2 regions of the Amycolatopsis lexingtonensis genome follow, and region 2 is predicted to be linked to the other one. Evidence: riboswitches for the same ligand, from Rfam matches in the RefSeq annotation. Region 2 holds a riboswitch; the other holds the start of a gene.
The links. Region 2 has a riboswitch for S-adenosylmethionine ahead of H4696_RS17870 (aminotransferase class V-fold PLP-dependent enzyme). Riboswitches for the same ligand answer to the same signal wherever they lie in the genome.
Positions count from the first base shown of each region.

Region 1: linked by a shared signal. The riboswitch ahead of thrC (threonine synthase) and the one ahead of H4696_RS17870 (aminotransferase class V-fold PLP-dependent enzyme) in region 2 are both predicted to bind S-adenosylmethionine.

Region 1 is NZ_JADBEG010000001.1:10,281,388-10,285,375, forward strand. Features, by position in the region: gene H4696_RS47250 (ComEC/Rec2 family competence protein) at 1-1,157, shown strand, start outside; gene thrC (threonine synthase) at 1,200-2,465, opposite strand; SAM riboswitch class I at 2,479-2,612, opposite strand; gene holA (DNA polymerase III subunit delta) at 2,761-3,741, shown strand; gene rpsT (30S ribosomal protein S20) at 3,799-3,988, opposite strand, start outside.
Region 2 is NZ_JADBEG010000001.1:3,939,529-3,943,516, reverse strand. Features, by position in the region: gene H4696_RS17880 (potassium/proton antiporter) at 1-354, shown strand, start outside; gene H4696_RS17875 (M23 family metallopeptidase) at 802-1,452, shown strand; SAM riboswitch class IV at 1,526-1,640, shown strand; gene H4696_RS17870 (aminotransferase class V-fold PLP-dependent enzyme) at 1,680-3,038, shown strand; gene H4696_RS50175 (hypothetical protein) at 3,055-3,669, shown strand; gene lspA (signal peptidase II) at 3,693-3,988, shown strand, end outside.

The DNA.
Region 1 (3,988 bases), 6.3 Mb from region 2:
GCCTGGTTTCGGTGCTGACCAACGTGCTGGCGGCACCCGTGGTGGCCCCGGCGACGGTGCTCGGCGTGCTGGCGACGGTCGTCGGCCCGTGGTGGCCCGGTGGCGGGAAGTTCCTGGTGCACCTCGCCGATCCCGAAGCCCGGTGGCTGATCACGGTGGCGCGGCACGGCGCGCGGGCCCCGGGTGCGGTCATCGCCTGGCCGGGCGGCTGGTGGGGCGGGCTCCTGGCCGCCGGCGTCCTCGGGCTGCTGGTGCTGGCCGCCCGTCGCCGGCGGGTGCGGTTGCTCTTGGCGGTCCTGGCCGCCGTCGCCCTGCTGGTGGTCGTGCCGGTCCGGGTGCTGGCTCCGGCGTGGCCGCCGCGGAACTGGGCGGTGGTCGAGTGCGACGTCGGCCAGGGTGACGCGGTGGTGCTGGCGACCGCCGAGCCCGGGCGGGCCGTCGTCGTGGACACCGGGCCCGAACCGGGGCCGGTCGACGAATGCCTGCACCGGCTGGCCGTCGACCGGATCCCGCTGCTGGTGCTGAGCCACCTGCACGCCGACCACATCGGCGGGCTCGCTTCGGTCTTCGAGGGCCGGGCGGTCGGCGGGATCGCCGTCGGGCCGGGGCGGGCGCCGGAGTGGGCGTGGCGGCAGGTCGCCGCGGAAGCGGCCCGGCAGGCGGTGCCGCTGGCGGAGCTGAGCCCGGGGGAGCGGCTGGCCTGGCCCGGCTTGTCGCTCGACGTGCTGGGGCCGCGGTACGTCCCGGCGCGCCCGGCGGTCCAGGACGGCACGGCCATCAACAACAGCTCGGTCGTGCTGCGCGCGGAAACGGCGGCGGGCCGGGTCATGCTGACCGGCGACGTCGAGCTGGCCGCGCAGGCCGACCTGCTGGCCGACATCGGTGATCTGAAAGCGGAGGTGCTGAAAGTCCCCCACCACGGTTCGCGTTACTCGCTGCCGTCGTTCCTCGCGGCGGTGGCGCCGCGGGTGGCCTTGGTCAGCGTGGGCGCCGGCAACACCTACGGCCACCCGAGCAAGTCCACATTGGACACTCTGACGGCGCTCGGTGCGCTCGTCACCCGGACCGACGCCGACGGCGACACGGCGGTCGTCGCGGACGCGGCGGGTCCGGCGGTGGCACGGCGGGGCGAACCCCGTGGCCCGCCTCGCCGCTGAACCCGGGGCGCGCCAAGCGGCTCGCCCCGGGCGCCGCGGACGTCAGTAGCCGAGAGCCTCGTTCACGGCGGCGGCCGATGGCGGCACGATCGCCTTGGGGCCCACGTGGTTCTCGATCGCATCGAGGGTCTTGAGGCCGTCGCCGGTGATCAGCAGGACGGTCTCGGCGTCCGGGTCCAGCTTGCCGGTCTCGACGAGCTTCTTCGCCGTGGCGACGGTGACCCCGCCCGCCGTCTCGGTGAAGATGCCTTCGGTGCGGGCCAGCAGCCGGATGCCTTCGACGACCTCTTCGTCGGTGACGTCCTCGATGGCGCCGCCGCTGCGGTTGACGACGTCGAGCACGTAGGGGCCGTCGGCCGGGTTGCCGATCGCGAGCGAGCGGGCGATGGTGTCCGGCTTCACCGGCTGGACCACGTCGTGGCCGGCGCGGAACGCAGCCGACACCGGGGAGCAGCCGGTGGCCTGCGCGCCGAACACCTTGTACGGGCTGGCGTCCACGAGACCGAGCTGACCCAGCTCGCGGAAACCCTTGTCCACCTTGGTCAGCTGCGAACCGGAGGCGATCGGCACGACGATCTGCGGCGGGATGCGCCAGCCGAGCTGCTCGGCGACCTCGAAGGCCAGCGTCTTCGAGCCTTCCGAGTAGTACGGCCGGACGTTCACGTTCACGAACGCCCACTTCGGGTGCTCGCCGGCCAGTTCGGTGGCGAGGCGGTTGACGTCGTCGTAGTTGCCGTCGACCGCGATCAGGTCGCCGTCGTACACCGCGGTGGTGAGGATCTTGGCGCGCTCGAGGGTCTTCGGGATCAGCACGACCGAGCGCCAGCCGGCGCGGGCCGCGGCGGCGGCCGTCGCGTTGGCCAGGTTGCCGGTCGACGGACACGCGAGCACCTCGAACCCGAACTCGCGGGCCGCGGCGAGCGCGACGGCGACGACGCGGTCCTTGAACGAGTGCGTCGGGTTGCCGGTGTCGTCCTTGACCCACACGCGCTTGAGGCCGAGTTCCTTGGCGAGGCGGTCGGCGCGGACCAGGCGGGTCGCGCCCGGCTCGGTGTTCGGGATCTCTTCGACATTGGACGGAACCGGGAGGAGTTTCTTGTAGCGCCAGATGTTCTTGGGGCCGGCCTCGATGTCTTCGCGGCGGACGCGGCCGAAGTCGTAGGCGACCTCGAGCGGCGAGAAGTCTTCGGCGGAGACGAATTCCGGGGCGAGCGGCTGCCGGTGACCCTCTTCCTTCGACACCAGTTCGACGGCGGGACCGAGGTCCGGGGTCTTGGTGGTGGAGGTCGTGCCGAGGGTTGCGGTCATCGCGAGGTTCCTTTCCTCATCTGCCCCGCCGAAGCGGGCCGGAATTGGCACCGTGGTCGTCAGCTACCCCGCGATCGCGGGATGACGGGCTGTACGCCGGTTGCCGGGGCTTCGTCGGGCCGTTCCCTCTGCCCCTCTGGATGAGCGGTATTCGGTTGTCGGTGCGCGCACGCCGGAGTGTTCCGGGGCGGGCCGCCTCGCCTACACCGTACGACATCGTGCTCGGACCGTGCCATGGTGGCCGCCCGACATCACCGGAGCGGGCGCACCGCGGCGCGGGTGAGAGGATTCGGGGGTGACCGCGCAAGCCACCGCCCCGGCCCCGCTGCACCTGGTGCTGGGTGACGAAGAACTGCTGATCGAGCGGGCCGTCCGCGACACGCTCGCCGCCGCCCGCGCGACGGACCCGACAGCCGAGCTGACCAGGGCCCGGGTGTCCGATCTCACAGCGCCCGAGCTGGCCGAACTGGTGAGCCCGTCGCTGTTCAGCGAGGGCCGCGTGATCGTCCTCGAATCGGCTCAGGACATCTCGCAGGAGCTGGCCGACGCCGTGGCGTCCTACCTGAAGGACCCGGCGGACGGGGTGGTGCTCGTCGTCATCCACACCGGCGGCGGCCGCAGCAAGGCGGGCAAGTCGCTCCCGGCGGCGCTGAAGAAGGCCGGGGCCGAGATCGCGGAGTGCCCGAAGCTGACGAAGCCGGCCGAGCGCGAGCAGTTCGTTCGGCACGAGGTGCGCCGGGCGGGCGGCAAGATCGAGCCGGCCGGGGTCGCCGCGCTGATCGACGCCGTGGGCTCCGACCTGCGTGAACTCTCCTCGGCGGCCAACCAGCTGGTGGCCGACACGGGCGGGACGATCGACGCCGATGCGGTCCACCGGTACCACCGCGGCCGCGCCGACGTGACCGGGTTCGCGGTCGCGGAGAAGGCGGTCAGCGGCGACCGTTCGGCGGCGCTGGAGTCGTTGCGCTGGGCGATGCAGCTCGGGGTCCCGCACGTCCTGGTGGCCGACGCGCTGGCCGACGCGGTCCGCACGATCGCCCGCGTCTCGGGTGCCGGGCGCGGCAACCCGAACCAGATGGCGGGCGAGCTGGGCATGCCGCCGTGGAAGATCCGCAAGGCGCAGGGTCAATCCCGCGGCTGGAACCAGGACGGCCTTGCCACGGCCATGCGAGTGGTCGCGCGACTGAACGCCGAGGTCAAGGGCGTGGCGGCGGACCCGGGCTACGCGCTGGAACGCGCGGTCCTCGAGGTCGCGGCGGCCAAGGGCGACCGCTGACCCCGGACACGAAGAAGGCCCCGGCCGGAGCCGGGGCCTTCCCAGAAATCAACCAGCTCAGAGCGCGTTGACGCGCTTCGCGAGCGCCGACTTCTTGTTGGCGGCCTGGTTGGCGTGGATGACGCCCTTCGAGACGGCCTTGTCCAGCTTCTGGGCGGCGTCGCGCTGCAGCTCGACGGCCTTGGCCTTGTCGCCGGCCTCGGCGGCTTCGCGGACCTTGCGGATCGCGGTCTTCACCGAGGACCGG
Region 2 (3,988 bases):
GGCCCGCTCGCGCGCTGGCTGGGTCTGGCGAAGAAGTCCGAGCCGCACGAGATCGAGGTCGACTCGGCCCCGCTGGACGAACTCGGCGCCGAACTGCTGCAGGTACGCATCCAGCCCGGTTCGAAGCTGCACGGCGTGTACCTGTCGGAGCTGCGGCTGCCTGTTGGAGCGACGATCAGCCTGGTCGTGCGCGACGGCGCGGGCTTCACGCCGCAGAAGACCAGCCGGTTGCAGGAGCACGACCAGCTGCTGGTGGTCACGACATCGGTGGTCCGCGATTCGGTCGAGCGACGGCTGCGCGCGGTGGACCGAGCCGGGCGTTTGGCCCGCTGGAAGGGCGAGTCGGGTCGCTGACCTGACCCCGGTCGCGACGCTTTTGACGGGCGAGCCGCCTCGCCGGTCGCGGAGCCGCGCGCCTCGGTTCGCCCCGGAGTTCGCCCCGTCGCGGTCCGCCACGAACGTCATGAACGAGTCGTTCATGACGCCGGAGGTCAGGGTCCCGGCAAAGTCGGGTCGGTGCGGTCCGCAGCGGTGCGCCGGCGTCTTGAATGAGTCATTCAGGACCTCCGAAGACCTGAATGAGTCATTCAAGACGTGGGGTGAGCGGGTTACCGGCGGCGGAGTGGCCTGGCCGCGCGACTTTGCCGGGACCCTGACGCCGGACGCGGTGAACGAGTCGTTCACGTCATCGGCAGAGCCGCACACCTCACAAAAACCTCACTCGATCTTCCATCTCTACTCCCTTTGGCTTACCGTGCGCTCATTCAAACGGGTGAGTAGCTAGCCAAAGGGGTACTCAGAGTGACGAAACTGCGCAAGACGGCCATCGCTGTCGCACTCACCGCCGCTCTCGGACTGCTCAACACCCCGCCCGCAACCGCCGAAATAGCCCCCTTCCCAACCCTCACCCTGCCGTTCAAAGCAGGCCAGCAGGTCTACTCCGCCGGCATCCACTCCGACGACGGCAGCACCGGCGTCAAGAACGCCATCGACTTCAGCCCCGCCGACCGCACCGTGCGCGCGCCGCTCGCGGGCACCGTCCACCTGCAGCACTGCGCCGGCGGTGACTGGGTGACCATCGACCACGCGGGCGGCTGGCGCACCGGCTACTACCACATGGAGGGCATCAAGGTCACCGACGGTGAGCACGTCGAGGCGGGCGCCGAACTCGGCTCGACCGGCAATGCGCTGCCGTGCGGCGGCACCAGCACGGGCGCCCACGTGCACTTCACGCTCTGGACCATCCCCGACGCCCCGGCGGCGAACTGGGACGGCGTCGCGTTCGGTGCCGTCTCGACCACCCTCGCCACGGCGTACGGCGAGCCGGTCGACGGCAAGTCCCTCGGCGGCTGGCGGTTCGCCGCGGGCGCCGGGCAGTACGAGGGCACCGCGACCCACCTCGCGGACAACGCGGTCACCGAACTGCCGGGGCGGTTCCGCGCGAAACCGTGATTCTGTGAGCGGCGTCTCAGAATGTGAGTCGGGGGTTGGCCGCCCGGCGCGTTCTCGGTTACCTTCTGTGCCAGGTCATGAGTGCCAGCGCGAAGCCCCGGCTTGCTGGCCGGCAACCCTCCTACCGCGGTGGGGTGCCCCGGGTGAAGACCGGGCCGGTCGCGTCCCGCGACGGGCAAGCGCGGGCCCCTCGCCGGGGGTCCCCCGGATCGCCGAGGAGGCACCCGATGACTCTCGCCATCGACCGCACCAGCGTCACCGTTCACCCCGCGAAGACCGTCGAAACCGTTGTCCGGCAAGGCATCCCGACGGTCGCCGGCGCGGCGCTGCGGGTTCCGCTCGTCACCGGTGGCACCGTCGGCTACGCCAACCTCGACCACGCGGCGAGTGCCCCTTGCCTCGACGCGGTCCGTGCCAAGGTCGACGAGTTCCTGCCCTGGTACGCCAGCGTCCACCGCGGCGCCGGCTTCGCCTCGCAGGTCTCCACCAAGCTCTACGAGCGCACCCGCGACGTCCTGCGCCGGTTCGTCGGCGCCCGCCGGACCGACACCGTCGTCTTCACGCGCAACACCACCGATTCCTTCAACCTGCTCGCGCGCAGCCTGCCGCGGCACACCACCGTCGTCGTCTTCGACACCGAGCACCACGCCGCGCTGCTTCCGTGGCTGGGCCCGAACGTCCGGCGGATCCCGACCCCGCGTACCCGCCTCGCCGCGGTGTCCGCTGTGGACGAAGCGCTCGCGGATTCCCCGCAGGGGCCCCGGCTCGTGGTCGTCACCGGAGCGTCCAATGTGACCGGTGAGCTGCTCCCGGTCGCCGAAATCGCCGCCGTGGCGCGGAAGCACGGCGCTCGCATCGCCCTCGATGCCGCGCAGCTCGCGCCGCACCGCCGGATCTCGATCCGGGAGCTGGACGTCGACTACGTCGCCATCTCCGGCCACAAGCTGTACGCGCCCTTCGGCGCGGGCGCGCTGATCGGCCGCGCCGACTGGCTGCGCGCCGCCCGCCCGTACCTCGCCGGCGGCGGGGCGACCAAGCTCGTCACCGAAGACGCCGTCGTCTGGAACGACGGGCCGGAGCGCCACGAAGCCGGTTCGCCCAACACCGTCGGCGTGTACGCGCTCGGCGTCGCGTGCGAGACCCTCTCCCGCGACTGGGACGCCGTCGTCGCGCACGAGCAGGCCCTGCTCACCCGGCTGCGCAAGGGCCTCGAGAGCATCCCGGGCTGCGCCGAGCTGCGGCTGTTCGACGCGCCGGTCGACCGCGTCGGCACGGTCAGCTTCACCGTCGCCGGGTTCGACCCGGGCTGGCTCGCGGCGGTGCTGTCCGCCGAATACGGCATCGGCGTGCGCGACGGCGCGTTCTGCGCCCACATCGCGGCCAAGCGCCTCATCGCCGTCGCCGGTGGCGACGGGCAGCAGGCGATCCGCGTCAGCCTCGGCCTGGGCAGCACCGAAGAGCACGTCGACCGCGTGCTGCTGGCGCTGCGCCGGATCGTCGCGCGCGGGGCGGACTGGGAGTACGCGAAGGTGGACGGCCGCTGGGCCCCGGTCGGCGACCCGCGCGAGCTCCCGCCGTTCTGCTGAGCGCTAGCCTGGCCCGATGGGGAGAGGGCCGCGCTACTGGTTTCCGCTGGCACTGCTGGGATTCGCGCAGCTCGGCCTGGCGGTCGTGCAGCTGTTGTCACGCCGGAGCCCGGTCGGCGCCTCCGTGAACGTCGGCGCGCTGCTGACTCCCGGCCGATCGCTGGGCACCGGGGGCGTCGGCGGCACGGGCTACGCACAGCTGCAGTGGCTCAGCCAGGACGACTACTACGCGCCGGGCGCGGGCCTGCCCGCCGGGCCGCTGTGGCTCGGCGCGCTCGGTGTGGCCCTCGCCGGCACCGCCGTCTGGTACGCCCTCGCGCTGCGCCCCGCTCGCACCGGGTGGTTCGTCCTCGGCACGATCGCCGCGCTGCTCGCCATCCCGCTGCTCGATCTGGTCGGGTCCTGGCAGTTCCGGCTAGGCGACGGGCTGCGCGGTCCGCTGCTGGCCACGCTCGGCCTGCTGGTGCTCGCCGCGTACGAACGCAGTGTGCTCGTCCTGGTCACCGCGGCCCTGTTCGCGGTCTTCGCCGTCGTGCTTTCGGCGGACCTCGTCGGCGTCCTGCTCGGGGCGATCGTCCTGCTCGCCGCCGCCTTCGCCGCGCTCCTGCGGCACCGCCGCGACACCGCCTGACCAGGGCCGTGGACAATGGACCGGTGAGCACCGAGCCCAGCCGTTCCGAACCCGACACCGCCACGCCCGAAGAGGCGGTGCCCGACCAGGCGGCCGACGCCCCGGAGAACCCCGAAGTCCCGGCGAAACCGCTGCTGCCGAAGCGGCGGGTCGGCTGGGTGTTCGCGATCGCCGTCGTGTTCTGGGCGATCGACCTGGTGACGAAGAACCTGGTCGCCGCCAACCTGGAGGGCAAGGAGCCGGTCAAGATCCTCGGCGGCCTCATCTACCTGCAGGTGATCCGCAACCCCGGTGCCGCGTTCTCGATGGCCACCGGCAT